Regions from separate parts of the Clostridium sp. CTA-19 genome, predicted to be linked through region 1. Evidence: riboswitches for the same ligand, from Rfam matches in the RefSeq annotation. Region 1 holds a riboswitch; each other region holds the start of a gene.

Region 1 (6,020 bases):
AAAACTATTTATTAACATATCATAATATTTACGTGTCTCTTCTGTTGCTGTAAATTTATTTAATATTATTGGTATAAATAAAGTTGCAAATATATATATTGGGAAATAAACTGGTGCTTTAGCACCAATTAGCGTTAAAACTACCATAACGCATCCTACAAGTAAATTCATTATAATTAATGGATTTTTGCTAGTTATTATATCTTTTTTAAGCAATGCATTCATATATTATACCTCCTATAGATCTCTTTTTTCATATATTACAACAGATAAAGTAGCTAATATCCCAGTTATAGCTAACACTGCTATAACAAGTATTATATTAAATTGAATGCTTGTATTAGAAAGTAATTTTACTATATTACCCTCTAATTTAAACTTGAAAATATTATTTATAAACATAAATCCCATCATAAAAACTATAAACGCTACATAATAACTTATCTTAGCCGCTTTAATTCCTAATGAAAAATATGCCAAATAATACATTGATATAATTAATAATGAATAAAGCAATATTGATTTTAATGAATGTATATTTACTCCTATAAACTTTGTAGGAATTGCTATCAATAAAATCTCATTTAATACTATTGCTAATATACATCCTATCATTGCCACTAATATTGAAGCTATAAATTTGCCTAAAACATAATCTTTCCTTGTACAAGGATAACTAAGTGTAGACTTATAAACGCCGTCTCTACTTTCAAGTTCTGTATATCCAAGTCCTCCTATTACCAAAACCATAATAAGATAATTTATAAAATCTTGTCCTTGAGTCATAGCTATTACTGCCATACCAATTAATAACATTATAAATTGTGAACCTTTTAATGATAAAAGCTGTATTTTCAGCTCTCTTTTTATTACATTTAACATCTTAATCCTCTCCCCATTACATCTTTAAATTCGTTGTTATATATTTCCAACTGCTTCTCTGCTTTTAAATACCATAATATCTTCTAATGTTGGCTTTTCCAAAATCACACTATCTTTAAATATAGCATTTATTTTTGATACATTATTAGTTAAAGCCTCAAATCCAAAACTCGTTATATTTATTGATATAAATGCTTTTCTATTTTCATCATTTAATAAACTTTTATCACCTTTTACAATTCGATATTCTTCCAATACATCAATTGTAGGTTTAGAAAATTCTATTTTTCCTTTATTAATATAAGTTATATAATCAGATATTCTTTCAAGGTCTGATGTTATATGTGTTGATATTAAAATAGCTATATCTTCATTTTGAATTACCTTTTGAAATATATCTAAAAGTTCTTCTCTAACAATTGGATCAAGACCTGCAGTTGGTTCATCCATTATTAAAAACTCAGCATTGTGACTAAGTGCTATAGCAATTGCAAATTTCATTTTCATACCCTTTGAAAGTTCTTTTACTTTTTGATCTTCATTTAATCCAAATATCTTTAAATATTTGCTAAAAGTTTCAAAACTCCACTGCTTATAAAAGTTAGAAATTATTTTAGCATTTTTCTTTATAGATAATTTTTCATAATAAAAACAATCATCATATACAAAACCAATTTTTTCTTTTATTTCTTTAGAATACTTAACATTATCTTTTCCAAATATCTTAATTTCTCCACTATCTCTTTTTAATAAATTCATTATTAATTTTATTGTTGTAGTTTTACCTGCTCCATTTTCACCTATAAATCCCATTATATATCCTTTTTCTAAATTAAAAGATACATCATCTAATTTAAAATTTTTATAGGTTTTTGTTATATTTTTTATCTCCAAAACATTTTTCATACTCCTCAACTCCTTTAATACTTATATATAATTTCTAATTTTTCTTTCATATTATCTAAGGATAAATCTATTTTTTTCCCTTCATTTATGCCCTTTAAAAGATATTTTTTAACATTATCCATTATAGTATATTTTATAAATTCTTTATCCTTATTTGAGATAAAAGTTCCCTTTCCTGGAACTGTATAAACAAATCCTTGCTTTTCTAATTCTTCATAAGCCCTTTTAGTCGTTATTACACTTATTTTTAATTCCTGTGACAGTGCTCTTATAGATGGTAATATATCATCTAATATAAGTTTATCTTCAAATATTGATTTTTTAATTTGTTCTTCTATTTGTGAATATATTGGCTTTCCAGAAGAATTATCAATTACAATATTCATAATACCCCTCTTCTTCAACATTATTTATATAGTGAGTATACCCACTATATACAGTTGTAGTAAAAAAAATTATTTTTCTATCTTTTCTCGTTTTTTAAAGAAAATTAAATGCTCCAAAACTATAGCTATACAAAACATTATAATTATAAACATAATTTTCATAAATCCTATTTCCTTTATAAATTTTATTTTCAATTTGTATATATCCTATATACACAGTATATACTCTATATACACACCTTGTCAATAAAAATTTAAATTAATTTTTTGTAATTATAATTATCTTCTATAAAAATATTTAAATTTATACATCAAATTTTTGTTATCAGTTAAGAAAAAATATAAATAAAACCTAAAGCAATCAAAGCTGATTCTAAAAAAGTACGTTTAGTATTATTAGGAACATAGTTAGTAATAATCACCACAACTATTTAACTGTTCACTATTAACTTTTAACTGAAATAATCTGTTAGTTATTGATAAAATATTAATTTGAGTTTTCTCACTTGATAACTGAATAAGTTTAAAAATTAACTTGGAACACTATATATTTGAACAATTAGTTATAAAAATTAATCATTTCAAAATTATTTGACATATTTTTTAATTTATGATAAGCTTTTCAATGATAATTCAATAAAATTTTAAGTTAAATTCAATTTAACTTACTTTTAGAATAGGTTATAAAAGTAAAGTCACTTTTATATAAAAGGGGAAGTTGGGTGCAAATCCCACGCGGTCCCGCCACTGTAAAAGATTATTTTTTCTATATCAATAATCTTTAGCCAGAATACCTGCCTATTTTTTCACTACAATAACCTACGAGAGATGGGGATAGTGTTTATATAAGTTTGTACTTATACCTATTTAGCCACTTAAGGTTAAATAGGTTTTTTTATTTATAAAAAATTAAAGGAGTTTTATTTATGAGATCAAAAAATATAAAAAAAACAATTATGAAAACTTTATGTACTACACTTTGCATTGCTATGACAGTTTCATTTATGGGTTGTTCTAGTAATAATAAATCTACTAATACAAATAGTGTATCTACTGAAAACAGTTCTACCAAGGAAAATAAAAATTCAAGCTATCCTGTAACTATAAAAAATTATAATGTGAATAACGAAGAAATTGAAATTACTTTTGATAAGGCACCAGAAAGAGTTTTAACAACTAACCAAACTACAACTGAATTGATGCTAGACTTAGGATTAGAAGATAAGCTAGTTGGTACATGCTATTTGGACAACCCTATATCAGAAAAAGTTAAAGACAAATATGCAAAAATTCCAGTTGTATCTGAAAAATATCCTACTAAAGAGCAAGTTTTATCTTTAAATCCAGATTTTATATTTGGATGGAAAAGTGTCTTTGCCGATAAAACACTTGGTGATGTAAGCGAATGGATAGGCAGAGGTACTAATACATTTGCTCAGCGTAATACCGTTAAATCCGTTGGAAATTATACTGTTGAAAATTTATTTAAAGATATTGATGACTTAGGAACTATATTTAATATAAAGGATAAAACAGATAAATATATCCAAGACAATAAAGATAGATTAACTAAAATAGAAGAAAAAACAAATTCTATTGACAAGAAAAAAACAACATTAATTTTAGAATCTGAAGAAAAAGGTGATTTTAGATTATATGGCAAAAATGATCTTGTAAGTGATATGGCTTTAAAAGCTGGATTAGAAAATTTAGGTGAAGAATCTGGAACTGTAAGTTTAGAAAATATAGTTAGTTTAAATCCTGACACTATTCTTCTTATCCATGATGGCGATGGAAAAGATATTCACGATCCTGAAATTGCTAAAATTTTCACTTCTAATGAGGCCTTGAAAAATGTAACTGCCGTTAAAAATAATGCAATAGTTGTTACTGGGCTTGCTGAAACTTGGGCCGGTGGAATTCGTGTAGTAGATGCTATTGAACGCTACTCTAAAGAATTATATCCTGAATTATATAAATAGGTGATTTATGAAAAATAAAAACTTTTCAAATATACTAAGTAAATATAATTATTTAATAGTTATTGCTTTAATGTTGCTTTTATTAGTATCTATAGTTTTAGCAGTGTCTATAGGTTCTGTAAAACTTCCTGCCACTGATGTTTATAGTATAATTTTAAATAAACTTTTTGGTACAAGTTTAAAAGGAAAGTCAATTCCACAGGCATCTATTGATATAGTTTGGCAAATACGATTGCCACGAGTTTTTCTTGGTGTAATAACTGGGTTAGGATTATCTCTTGGTGGAACGGTTATGCAAGCTACAGTGCAAAATCCATTAGCTGATCCTTATCTTTTAGGGATTTCCTCCGGAGCCACACTAGGTGCTACTTTTTCAATATTAATTGGTGCCTCCACATTATTTACTGGAGTTTTACAAAATACAGGTGTAACCTTTTGGGCTTTTATAGGAGCTTTACTCGCCTCAATAGTAGTCTTTAAACTTTCTAATTTAGGTGGAAGAGCTACATCTGTAAAATTAGTTCTTTCTGGTATGGTAGTTAACTTAATATGTTCTGCCTTATCAAGTTTTATGATTTATCTTACAAACGATAACAGTGCCCTTCACTCACTTTCATATTGGAGTATGGGTTCTTTAACTGGTGCTAAATGGACAAACTTATTGATACCTACAATCGTAGTTGTATTTTTTATTATAATCTTTATTATACAATCTAGGGTTATGGATGTAATGCTTTTAGGTGATGAAACTGCTATAACTTTAGGTATAGATTTAAATAAATATAGAAAGTTTTATTTAATTAGCGTTTCAATTTTATCAGGGGTTCTTGTTTCATGTTGTGGAATGATAGGTTTTGTAGGATTAGTTATTCCTCATATTACCCGTAGTTTAGTTGGTTCAGACCATAAGAAACTTTTACCAACTACTGTACTTCTAGGTGCTATATTCTTAGTTTGGGCAGATGTGCTATCCCGTATAATACTGAAAAATATGGAAATGCCTATTGGCATAATTACTTCACTTTTAGGTGCACCATTTTTTATTTATATTATGATAACACGTGCTTACGGATTTGGAGAAAGGTAGCTTATTATGAATTTAGATATTAAAGATTTAAATGTTGCTTTTGGTAATAAAACTATTGTAAATAATGTCTCTTTAACTGTAAAAAATGGTGAGTTTGTTGGATTAATAGGTCCAAATGGAAGTGGTAAATCTACCCTTTTAAAGTCTATTTACAGAGTATATTCTCCTAAATCTGGAGTTATGCTTTTGAATGGAAAAAACCTCTTAAATATACCAATTAGAGACGTTGCTAAAAATTTAGGAGTTGTTAGTCAATTCAACAATCTTGCTTTTGATATGACTGTAGAACAAATGGTTTTACTAGGTAGAAGCCCTCATAAAGGTCTTCTTGAAATTGATAACGATAAGGATATTGACATAACTCATGAAATGCTTAAAAAAGTTGATATGTTTGACTATAGATATAGAAGTTTTTTAACTTTATCTGGTGGTGAAAAACAACGTGTTCTACTTGCAAGGGCACTAGCTCAACAAGTGAAATTACTTATTCTTGATGAGCCCACTAATCACCTTGATATAAAGTATCAACTTCAAATATTAAAGTTAACAAAATCTTTAGGTATTACTGTAATTGCTGCATTGCACGATTTAAATTTAGCTGCTTCTTATTGTGATAAATTATATGTTATGCATAATGGTAATATTGCTGCAACTGGAGCACCTAATGAAATATTAACAAAAGAGCTTATTAAAGATGTTTATGAAGTAGACTGTACTATTCACAAATATCCAAATAAAAATTCAATTTATATAACTTTTGAAGACTTTTAATGAATA
Region 2 (6,020 bases), on a different contig from region 1:
GTTCAATATTATAATTTGAGTCCTTTGTTCCTGTAACTTTTACAGTTCCAAAATCCCCTTTTGTATTTTTAAGTATTGCATTTGACTTAACTTCTGTATTTTTTATAGTTGAATCTTCAAATAGCTTTACTGCTACATTACTTTTACTTTCAACTACAAGATTATCTGATTTTACATTAGTTAAATTTATACTATTAACGTCACCAGATTTTACAATTACATTCTTACAAGTAGTTCCTTTAATATTTACAGTTCCTTTTTCACCTGGGTCTAATATTAAATTTCCATTTAATTTAACATTATTTATAGTTATATTATTTCCAGTTACTAATATATCGCCTCTTACTTCTTTAATAGTTTCTACATTTCCAAAAGTTTCATTATCTTTTGATAATTTTGTTTGAGAAAAATTTGGATCTATTTTATCTAATATACTACTAGGTACTACTTTTTCTCCGCCAATTATAGTTAATTTACTAGTAGAGGTTATATTAGAATTTATAATTTTTTCTACATCACTATTTAAATTATTATTTGTTAATATTATAGGTGCTTTTTTAAGTCCTGCTATTGGAGAAATTGATAGAGCATCTGCAAAATCATTTCCTCTTACAAAATAGACATTTTCATAACTTATGTAATTAATAAATTTTGATAATACTTCTTTATTAGTTAAATATCTGTCGTTTCCAGCTATTCTTTCACTATTTTTTATGCCTGTTATAACAGTATTATCTATTACATTAGTACCACCTACAAAATATGCTTTAGATATGTTAGCTTTTTTTATATACTCTGTTACTTTACTTGGAATGTTATTTTTTTCTGTATATAAAATTGGACTTTCTTTCTGCGCTGCTATAGTAGCAACTGAAAGTGCATCAGCATAACTTAATCCATTAGATATGAATATAGTGTCACTTGTTCCAAGTTTCTCACTTACCTTCAGTGCAGTTTCATATCTAGTGCTACCATAAATTCTTTCTGTTTCTGTTATATTACATTTCTTAATCTGCGTTTCAATATTAGCACTAAGGGCTTTTTCACCACCTAGAATAAATGCCTTTTTAGGTTTTAATCTTTGTAATTCCTTAATTGCATTTTCTGTAAGGCCATTTTTATTTGATAATATTATAGGACTGTTATATTTTTTAGCAAGAGGGGTAACAGATAATGCATCTGCAAAGTCATACCCATAAGCAATAAAAACATAATCAGAACCACTTTTCCAACCTTGCTCACTTATTTTTATAGCAGTTTCTATTCTATCTGAACCATATATTCTGCTTTCATTTACTTTAGCAGAAGCATTTACTGGTAATAAGAACATGAACATGCTAAAAAATAGCAATAAAATACTAAGCTTTTGCTTAAAAAGCTTTTTCATAAACCCTTCATCCCCTTATTAAAAATTCTTGTTATTTAATGTTAGTTATGTGTTTTAATCTTCTGGTGGTGAAAATTCTCTTTTATCCCACTCATGAAAATCAAATAAAAGTATGTCTCCTTTTTTTACATATACATCATTTGCCCCTACTGGTGTTTTTTTATCATTAAGATATATAAACCAGTCTATTCCTAAAATTCCATTTGCCTTTTGTTCTGGAGTTTTTTGATTTTCAGGTATAGGGTAAAAATTGTGTATTCCATCAATTTCAAAAATAAATCCACCATTTTCTTGCATAACCGTATTTTCTCTTAGGTACGTCATTGCATTTTTACCGTCCTCTACTTTTAATGTTAACTCTTTTACTTGTTGAGGACTTTTACCGGTATAACCCTTTATATCTTTTCCTATTATCATAGTAAAGGTATCTTCTTCTTGTTTAGACTCTACAACCTCAGGACTTTCTTCCTTTTTAGTTTCTACATCTGAAGTATTATTACTACTATCATTGGAATCATCATTATTTTTTGCATTTTCCTTTTGTGATGAATCCTCGTTATTTTTTTTAACATTCGAAATATTTTGTTTATTTTCTTTATCACTATCTTCATTTTTGTTATTATCATCTTTTTTATTTTCTGATTTTTCTTTAGAGCCTTTTTTGCTATCATTTTTATTTTCTTTTTTAGATTTTTTACTACTACTATCATCTTTTTTTACTTTATTTGTAGTAGTTTCAGTTGTAGTTGTAGTTATCTTCCCTCTTTCGCATCCCCAAGCAACGGAAAATGCTATTAAAACTGTTAACAATATAGCTAGAAAAATTTTATAATTTTTTTTCATTAAATCACCTCCACTCTTTAAAAAATTGCAATAAAAAAAGTTCCCATTGGGAACTTAAATAGCATATTTTATACAAGCAAAATAAAAACAACAATTCTATAAATGCTTGCAAATCCATGATATTTTATCTCTCCCAAGAAAGATTCAATCCAGTATAGGCATGTCTCCTGACTTAACTTCATCTTACTACCAAACCTTCCCAAGATATCTCTCAGTGGTATTTTTGGATTCATCAGTTTCACAGTAACTTTGGGCTGTAGTGGACTTTAACCACTTTCCATTTTAACTTTCTTATTGCTAAGAAAGAACCTATCCCATCTCTATTAACTTGTCACACTCATTATATTACAAATATTTTTCAATTTCAACATTTATTTTAAACATTTAGAATATTTTGTATGTTTTTGTTTTTTTATAAAATAATTAAAGTTTTTATTTAGTATTCCAAAAATTAATGTAACAAATTTAATGTATTTCATATTTTTGTAAATAATTGCGTGTAGTTATAATGAATATAATTATTACATTATAACTATAAAAAAGGTTTTAAAAAGTGATTTTATATGGCTATGTATTACAACAATGTAGTATTTATAAAACTAAAATTACTATCAAGAAATCTAATAAAATATTACTTTATATTAAAAACAATTAAAATTTGAGATATTAAAATACCTTTTTAAAAATTATAGGAAAACAAACTCCAATTTAAATTTATTCAATAATTTTAAATTATTTTTATATAAAAAGAACCTGCCTTAAAATATACTTAAGTTTTAAGGCAGATTCTTTAAATTATATTTTTATTTATAGTTATTTTATTACAAGTTCTACTGGACAATGATCTGAACCTAATATTTCAGTATGAATATTAACGCTTTCTAATTTTTTCTCTAGCTCTTCAGATACACAAAAATAATCTATTCTCCATCCTGCATTATTTTTTCTTGCATTAAATCTATAGGACCACCATGAATAAACTCCTTCTTTATCTGGATTAAAATATCTATATGTATCTATAAAACCACATTCTAAAAGCTCAGTAAACTTAGCTCTTTCCTCATTAGTAAATCCTGCATTTTTTTTATTAGTTTTAGGGTTTTTTAAATCTATTTCCTTATGTGCTACATTTAAATCTCCACAAAGGATAACTGGTTTGTTTTTTTCTAATTCTTTCAAATATAATCTAAAATCATCTTCCCATTCCATTCTATAATCTAACCTTGCAAGTTCAGTTTGAGAATTTGGCGTATAAACAGTGACTACATAATATTCTTCAAATTCTAAAGTTATTACCCTTCCCTCATTATCATGCTTTTCAATACCTAAACCATAATTTACAGAAAGTGGTTTTCCTTTTGTAAATATAGCTGTACCTGAATAGCCTTTTTTTTCTGCATAATTCCAGTAATCATAATAACCATCTAACTCTAAATCTATTTGACCTTCTTGTAATTTGCTTTCTTGTATACAAAATATATCTGCATCTATTTCTTTAAAAAACTCTAAAAATCCCTTTTTCACACAAGCTCTAATGCCGTTAACATTCCATGATATAAGCTTTGTCATAATTATCGCTCCATTCATTTAATATATTTAAAACTTATGGTATAAGTCTATACCATATTATAACTATAATTTAGAATTACTACAAAATATTTTAACCCATATTATAGATTTAAAAACGTATAAATTTAAATAATATGATTTTATAATACTATAATAAAACTCCAACTTCCTTATAAAGTTGGAGCTTTTATTAGTTTTACGCTGTCATATCCTTTTTTATAAAAACAATATGACTTATAATATAACAAATACTAATCCATCCTAATAAAACTATTATGGAGAAATTTAAATTTACAAAAGTAATACCCAAAAGTTTATTTATCTTACCTGATATAATAATAGATTCATCAGGGTAGGAAGTAAATATAAATGGTAATATTTTATTTAAAACACCTGGTGGAACTGGATTACCTTTATCAGGACCAGATTTTATAATATTAATCCATTGAGTAGCCACTATAAAAATTATAGGAAGTACTAATGCTGTATTACTATCATTGCATATTGTTGAAAATAAAAATGAGAATGCTATTGTTGCTGTTACAACTAAAAATTGTAGTATTAATATTTGTAATAAAAACATTCCATTTGAAATTAAATAACTACTTCCTACTATCGGAATAACTAACTCTTTTAATTCCCTTATTAAATATGGGGGAATAGATTCGTAAGTTGTTCCTACAATGTTTGGAAGTGAAATATCTCCAAAACCATATATAAGGCCAACTATTGTAAACATTAAAAACTCTACTACTATAACTATTAAATTTATAGATAATATTGCTGCTATAAATTTTGAAAATAATATTTTCCACCTTTTAATTGGCTTTACTAACATAAATTTTATAGTAGCTGGCTTATTTTCACCAGCCACTATGTCAGCTGTCATAACTGCTACTATAATTAACAATCCTAATTCTCCAATTTTAGGTATTATATTATATATCAATTGATCTACAGCATTTATTCCTCCTTTAAAATCATAAGGAATATTATTATCTATATAATATTGACTTTCAAGAATTTCACCATTATAATATTCAACCATAGATGCTGAGAAATTATATCTTTTCTTTCGTTCTTCGAAATAGTCAATATTCATCTTTAATCTTTCTTTATTTGGTATGTTTTCATCTATCATATTTTCTAAATGATCTATTTCTTTTTGACTATCTTCTATTATCATTTTATAAGCTGAATCTATATCTTTATACTCCCCATTTTCACTATTTATTTTACACTCTTCTTTTAAAGTTTTTATATAATTTTTTTGAAAGTTTATAGTACTTTGGGTATTTCCATTTTTCTTTTGAAAATTTATTCCTAAAAAAGTTAAAAAAATTGAAAGTATAAAAAGCAATATTACTCCTATTAAAAACTTTTTTCGTCTAACAAGCTTATCTATCTCAATTGATATTAACTTAATCATATATAACCCTCCATTTATACAACATCTTTTTTTATAAATTTTCTATGGGCTATATAGTAAAAAATAATAGTCCATATAGAGCACACTATTAATCCTAATTTTAAGCTTATATTTGTTGTACTTAATTTTAAATTTATAATACCATCTATTATAGAAATACTGTTATTATAAGATGTAAACCAAAATGGATATACATTTTTCAAAAAGTTTAATGGAGTTATAAATGTTATAATTGATGCAACAATATTTATCGTTGCATTAATTATTAAACTACTTCCATTAGTACTGCATTCTTCTGATATTAATAATGATAATGCTATTATAGGAAGTATAGCTACAAATTGAAACATTAATGATTTTATTAAATATTTATATATTGGAATTATATATGAGCTATTATTTATAGCACTTAAATTTCCTAATTTATCTATATTGTATCTTGTTCCTACTATTACAGGATACATATAATCACCAAAGTTAAATATAATTCCTATGATAATTAAAAATATAATTTCTAATATAAGTATACTTATAGAGGCTAATAAGAATGCAGATAAAAATTTAGCAAGTATTATGCTACTTCTTTTTATAGGCTTTGCCATAAGATATTTTATAGTTGAATTTTGATACTCACCACTTATTGAATCATAAGCTAAAATAACTACAATCATTGGTAAAAATATTACATTTAAAGAACCTAAAACTTCTTTCATATCTAAATAAGAAGATACCTCATACTTTTTTCGTGGCTCTAAATTATTATCTAACAAATATTTATTAATTTTAATTTTG
Region 3 (6,020 bases), on a different contig from region 1:
ATTTTGATAGCTTTGCAAAAAATCAGTGGAAGGATTTTAATTATAAAATTGAAGATGGTGAGTGTTTATTAGAAGTACAACAAAGAAATATAAATGCTTTAAAGAGTATATTAAGAGAAAATAATAGTAATAACATAATTATAGGAACTCATGGTACAGCATTAAGCACTATTATAAACTATTATGATGTAACTTTTAAATATGAACATTTTGAAAGAATAAAAAATATAATGCCGTGGGTTGTTATGTTAGAGTTTGAAGGTGAAAATTTTGTTAAGTTTAAATATATAAATAATTAACGTAGTAAAGAAGCTATAAACTATTTATTTTTAATAGTTTATAGCTTCTATTATTTTTCATTTTTATATATATCTCTTGCTAACTTTTTTAGTTCATCCATATTTAAAATTGTTATTAAATTAGAATTTTTTATTATTAAGTTTTTTTCACAAAGATTTCTAATAACTCTATTTAAGTGCCTATAGCTAGAACCTAGAAGCTCGGATATATGGGTTAATTCATCTATTTCAACAGTATTGTTATTGTTAATAGGTAAGGATAAGATATAGCTTACAAATCTATTTTCTAATGGATATAACATATTTATTGAGCTAAAAATAGAATTGTTTCTCAGCTTTTTTTCTAAAGAGGATATTATAAATCTTAAGAAAACAGAATCATCATATGCAAGTTTTTTAACTTTATCAATAGGAATTGCTATAAGGTGACATGATTCAATTGTTTTTACAGAACAATCAGCAGCTGAATTATCCAAAAATTCAATATCCCCCATTACCGAAAGAGGGGTTATAAAGCATATAAGTAATGACTTGCCTGTGGAGAGAAGAGTATAAACTTTTGCTTTACCTTTAACTAAAAAATATATATATTTCATATCTTCATTTAGAGTGCAAATCATTTCATTTTTATCAAATGTATGAAGTTCGCAACATAAAGATAAACTTTCACTTAGGTATTTATTTAATGAGTATTTTTCTAAATAAGCATTTATTAATTTTCTGTTTTTAGATTTTTTCAACTAAAACACCCCTTTATATAATTCAAAAATTAAAAAAATTCTATTTAAATCTATTATATAGGACATTTGTCCTATATAATAGATTATTATTTTGATATTATATATCTAATTTGATTAAGTTATAGGGTTCCAAACTGACTTTAAAATTTATGAACTTATCAAATGAGAAAATTTAAGATTAATATTATACTAATAGTTTACAGATTATTTTAGTTAAAAGTTAAGAGTGAATAGTTAACAGTTGTGGCTATTACTATTCACTTTGCTCCTAGTAATTCTCAACGTATATTTTTATAAATTTGCAAAGCAAATTATATTATTAGATTAAAAGAAAGTGGTATTACTTTCCTTCTGAACTCTTAATTATTAATTATCTCTTTTTAATTGAAATACTTAATTATGCTTCTATTATCTTTAAACTTTATATGAGTTTAATGTGAGAAGATTTAAACTTCTAGGTTCTTAACTAACTATATTTGTACTTATTTTTCTCAACTGATAACAAAAATTTGATGAATAAGTTTAAATTGGAGCTTGTCTCTATATAGTATTGGGGTGATTAACAATGTATAATATTTTAGCACTTTTTATAGGAAGTTTAATTTCTGTTATGATTACGTTTAATAGTCAATTAGAAAGTAAAGTTGGATCAATGTATTCCCTTATAATAATTCATTTAGTTGGATTAATAGCAATAATTTTAATTATGATAATAAAAAGACAAAGAGTAAGCATTAAAAGAGATGTTCCTAAATATTTATTTCTAGGTGGTGCTGTAGGAGTAGCTTTAACTTTAAGTAATATTATAACAATAGGAGGAATCGGTGTTACATTAACTACATCGTTGGCTGTATTTGGACAGTTAGTATTTTCTTCATTTATAGACCATTATGGCTTGTTTGGAATGAAAAAGTATAAGTTTAATATTAAAAAATTAATGGGATTTACTATTATAATAGTAGGGTTAATAGTAATGACAATAGGATAGGAGGAAAAAACTTGTATATACTTGCAATAATAGGTGGAGTTTTAACAACCTTATCTATGGTAATTAATTCATCGTTAGGAAAAAGAATAGGAGTATTACAAAGTACTTTAATAAATTATATTGTAGGACTATTATGTTCTATGGTAGTGCTTCTAATTTTAGGAAGTAATGTTGAATTATCTATGGTGGAATTTGAAAATATACCTATGTTTGTATTTTGTGGTGGTATTATAGGTGTTGTTATAGTATATACTTCTAACATAATAATACCCAAAATACCTGTGGTTTATAGCATGCTATTGCTATTTATAGGTCAGATAGTAGCTGGTATTATAATTGATTTTTTAATAAATAAAGAAATAGAAATTAATAAAATATTAGGTGCCATGGTAGTTACAATAGGAATTTTATACAACTCCAAGGTAGACAATAAGATATGTAGTGATAATTAAAAAACATATATAAAAGACGATAAGTATTTACAAATACTTATCGTCTTTTAAGTCATTATATAGCTCTATAAGAACAAGATCGCCACCTTTTTTATAATCATAATCAGATGTTGAAGAGAATGATTTTACATAACTCCAACATATATTCCATAGTTTAACTACAAAAAGATATCTTTTAAATTTAAGATGTAATTCCTGTGAAAAGTTATTAAAATAAGACATTAAAAATATTTTTCTAGAATTATCGTCTAACAGCCAACAAAATGTTGCAATATCATAAAAAATATCCCACATGCCACTAAATTCAAAATCTATTAAAAATACTTCATCATTTTTATAAAGGATATTTGATGGGTTTAAGTCATTATGACATAAACCATAATTTATATGATTACACAAAATAGGTTCAATAGTGTCAAGTTTGCTAATTATAAATATAAATTCATTAGAAAATTTAAAATTGAGTTTTTTTAGTATAGATAGTTTTTTTCTTATTTCATTAAAGGGATTATATATATAATCACATTTTAGGTTATGCATACTTTTTAATTTATTAGATAAACTTAAAAGAAACTTTGGGTCTGTACAAGTAGATTCATCTATACGTGAATTTGAAATGAACTCGCTTATTATAGTGTAGCTACAAGTATCTTTATAGATTACTTTAGGACATATGTGGTTAAGGTCTAATAAAGTTAAAAGTTTATATTCATAAGAAAAGTTCTTATTTTTATCTTTAAAATTACATTTCAAAAAATAGCTTTTATCATCATAGCTTAACAGATAATTTAAATTATTTAACCCATCAATTCGGGTTAGTTTAACAGTATTTTTAGCGTTTTGTATCATTAAATCACCTACACAAAATTTAATAAACATATTATAACATATATAACTATTGTAAAAATAAGAAGAATATCAAATTTATATGTAAAATTATTGAATATTTATTATATAATTGTAACTAATACTTAAAAATACTTAACAAATAGACATTGACATAGATATATGTTCATAATATAATAATAATTGTTACAATTATAAAAATTATCATTATATTATAGGTGTTTTTCTTAATAGGGAATGAAGTGAGAATCTTCAACTGACCCAGTAACCGTGAAGCTGACGAAGTTTTATAAGCCACTGCAGTATAAACTGTGGGAAGGTAAAATGGAGGACGAAGCAAAGTCGGGAGACCTGCCTATTAATTGTACTATAGTTCTCTGTGGGTGGAATATTAGGGTACATGTTATGTTATTTTATTTAAAGAGTAAAATAATTTAGTGTATTACGGCATACCTACGGGTGTGTTTTTTTTATTTTAAATAATAAATATATAATAATTAATAAATATATGATTTGGAGGAAAAATTATGAATAAATCAAAAAAAATTCTATTGGTATTATTATCAGCAATGATGAGTTTAGTTTTATTGGTTGGATGTTCAAGCAAAACTACAACTATGAAAGACAGAGAAGGAAATGAATTCACAGCGCCAGAAAAATTAGAAAAAATAATTTCTACAGCGCCATCAAATACTGAAATTTTAGTGGGATTAGGGTTAGGTGATAAACTTGTAGCGGTTGATACATATTCATCTGATGTTGAAGGAATTAAAAAAGATATAACTAAAATAGATTTTAGAAACCCTGATGCAGAGGCAATTATAGCACTACAACCAGATATTGTAATAGCTTCAGGTCATAATAAAGAAGGAAATGAAGATCCATTTAAAGTTATAAAAGAATCAGGAATTCCAGTTGTATACTTACCAAGCAGTGATAGCGTAGATGGAGTATATGAAGACATCAATTTTTTAGCAGAACTTACTGGAACTAAAGAAGAAGGAAAAAAAATTGTTGACGACATGAAAAGTGAAATAGATAAAATAAAAAAAGTAGGAGAATCAATTACAGATAAGAAAAAAGTTTATTTTGAAATAGGATCAGCATCAGGATTATACAGTTTTGGAAATAATACATTCTTAAATGAAATGATTCAAATAGTAGGTGGAGAAAATATTTTTGTTAATGAAAATAGCTGGATTGCACCTAGTGAAGAAAATGTAATTTCAGCTAATCCAGATGTTATATTAACAAATGAAGAATATATTCCAAATGCAGTAGAAGGAATTTTAAAACGTCCAGGTTGGGAAAATGTTAATGCAGTTAAGAATAAACAAGTTTATTTAATAAATCAAAACGCATCATCACGTGGAAGCCAAAATATAGTAAAAGCTTTAAAAGAAATGGCTAAAGCTATATATCCAGACAAATATGAAAAATAAAAAATTATTACTAATATTGGCTGTTCCAATAGTATTTTTGGTAATCTGTATGGGAACTTCTATAGGAAGTTCCCATATTGGTATAAGTGATATTGTTTCAATAATTGGAAATAAATTATTTAATATACCACTACAACCAGGGATACAGCCTAAAGATGTATCAATAATTTGGGTTATTAGGCTTCCAAGAGTGATTTTAGCATTTTTAGTGGGTTCAGCATTGGCAGTAAGTGGTGCAGTAGTTCAATCAGTTTTAAAAAATCCATTAGCATCTCCTTATACTTTGGGGGTTTCATCAGGAGCTTCTTTAGGTGTAGGAATATACATAGTTTTACATATTTCAATACCGTTTATAGGCAATTTAGCATTACCGTTTATAGGATTTTTATCTGGTATAATAACAGTATTTTTAGTAATTGCCTTTGCAAGCAAGGTAGATAAAGGTTTATCAAATAGCACTATAATTTTAGCAGGTATAGTATTTTCATTATTTACAAATGCTCTTTTAACAACAATTTCATCATTTTTTAGTGAAGATATAAAAACAATAACGCTTTGGCAAATGGGTTCTTTTGCAATGAAAGGATGGTCATATGTTACAGCAGGCATTCCGTTTTTTATAATAGGAATGGCAATTGTTTTAAGATATTGTAGAGAAATGGATATTTTAAGTTTTGGAGAAGAACAGGCAAAATCAGTAGGTGTTGAAACTGAAAAAGTAAAAAAATTATTATTTGTAGCTACTGCAATATTAACAGGAACTGCAGTGGCGTTAAGTGGTGTAATTGGTTTTATTGATTTAATAACACCACATATGGTAAGAAAAATATTTGGATCTAATCACAAAATAGTAATTCCAATGTGTATAGTGATTGGTGGTTCATTAATGGTAATTACAGATTTAATTGCAAGAACAGTAGTATCACCATCAGAATTGCCAGTAGGTGCAATTACAGCACTTATAGGAGCGCCGTTTTTTGGATATTTATACTTTAATAAAAGAAATAGGTGATAATATGCTGAAAATAAAAAATTTATATTGTGGTTACAATGGTTTTGATATAGTTAAAGATATATCTATAGAAGTAAAAAGAGGGCAAAATTTATCGATAGTAGGGCCTAATGGATGTGGAAAAACTACTATGTTAAAGGCAATAGCAAATCTTATAGAGTATAAAGGTGAAATAAATATAGATGGAGAAGAATTAAAGACAATAAAACGAAAAGAACTTGCAAAAAAGATTGCTTTTATG

Evidence for each region. Region 1 has a riboswitch for cobalamin ahead of ACYUE0_RS13945 (ABC transporter substrate-binding protein). Riboswitches for the same ligand answer to the same signal wherever they lie in the genome.
Region 2: linked by a shared signal. The riboswitch ahead of ACYUE0_RS01965 (DUF4430 domain-containing protein) and the one ahead of ACYUE0_RS13945 (ABC transporter substrate-binding protein) in region 1 are both predicted to bind cobalamin.
Region 3: linked by a shared signal. The riboswitch ahead of ACYUE0_RS15710 (ABC transporter substrate-binding protein) and the one ahead of ACYUE0_RS13945 (ABC transporter substrate-binding protein) in region 1 are both predicted to bind cobalamin.

Annotation. Positions count from the first base shown of each region.
Region 1 is NZ_BAAABH010000029.1:542-6,561, reverse strand. Features, by position in the region: gene ACYUE0_RS13965 (ABC-2 transporter permease) at 1-225, opposite strand, end outside; gene ACYUE0_RS13960 (ABC-2 transporter permease) at 238-882, opposite strand; gene ACYUE0_RS13955 (ABC transporter ATP-binding protein) at 919-1,788, opposite strand; gene ACYUE0_RS13950 (GntR family transcriptional regulator) at 1,803-2,174, opposite strand; cobalamin riboswitch at 2,836-2,990, shown strand; gene ACYUE0_RS13945 (ABC transporter substrate-binding protein) at 3,101-4,156, shown strand; gene ACYUE0_RS13940 (FecCD family ABC transporter permease) at 4,164-5,243, shown strand; gene ACYUE0_RS13935 (ABC transporter ATP-binding protein) at 5,250-6,014, shown strand.
Region 2 is NZ_BAAABH010000002.1:166,145-172,164, forward strand. Features, by position in the region: gene ACYUE0_RS01960 (cell wall-binding repeat-containing protein) at 1-1,387, opposite strand, end outside; gene ACYUE0_RS01965 (DUF4430 domain-containing protein) at 1,442-2,230, opposite strand; cobalamin riboswitch at 2,371-2,558, opposite strand; gene ACYUE0_RS01970 (exodeoxyribonuclease III) at 3,044-3,799, opposite strand; gene ACYUE0_RS01975 (ABC transporter permease subunit) at 3,996-5,228, opposite strand; gene ACYUE0_RS01980 (ABC transporter permease subunit) at 5,243-6,020, opposite strand, start outside.
Region 3 is NZ_BAAABH010000039.1:8,956-14,975, forward strand. Features, by position in the region: gene ACYUE0_RS15685 (histidine phosphatase family protein) at 1-299, shown strand, start outside; gene ACYUE0_RS15690 (cyclic nucleotide-binding domain-containing protein) at 350-1,039, opposite strand; gene ACYUE0_RS15695 (DMT family transporter) at 1,605-2,027, shown strand; gene ACYUE0_RS15700 (DMT family transporter) at 2,039-2,479, shown strand; gene ACYUE0_RS15705 (phosphotransferase) at 2,507-3,328, opposite strand; cobalamin riboswitch at 3,525-3,698, shown strand; gene ACYUE0_RS15710 (ABC transporter substrate-binding protein) at 3,853-4,767, shown strand; gene ACYUE0_RS15715 (FecCD family ABC transporter permease) at 4,757-5,779, shown strand; gene ACYUE0_RS15720 (ABC transporter ATP-binding protein) at 5,784-6,020, shown strand, end outside.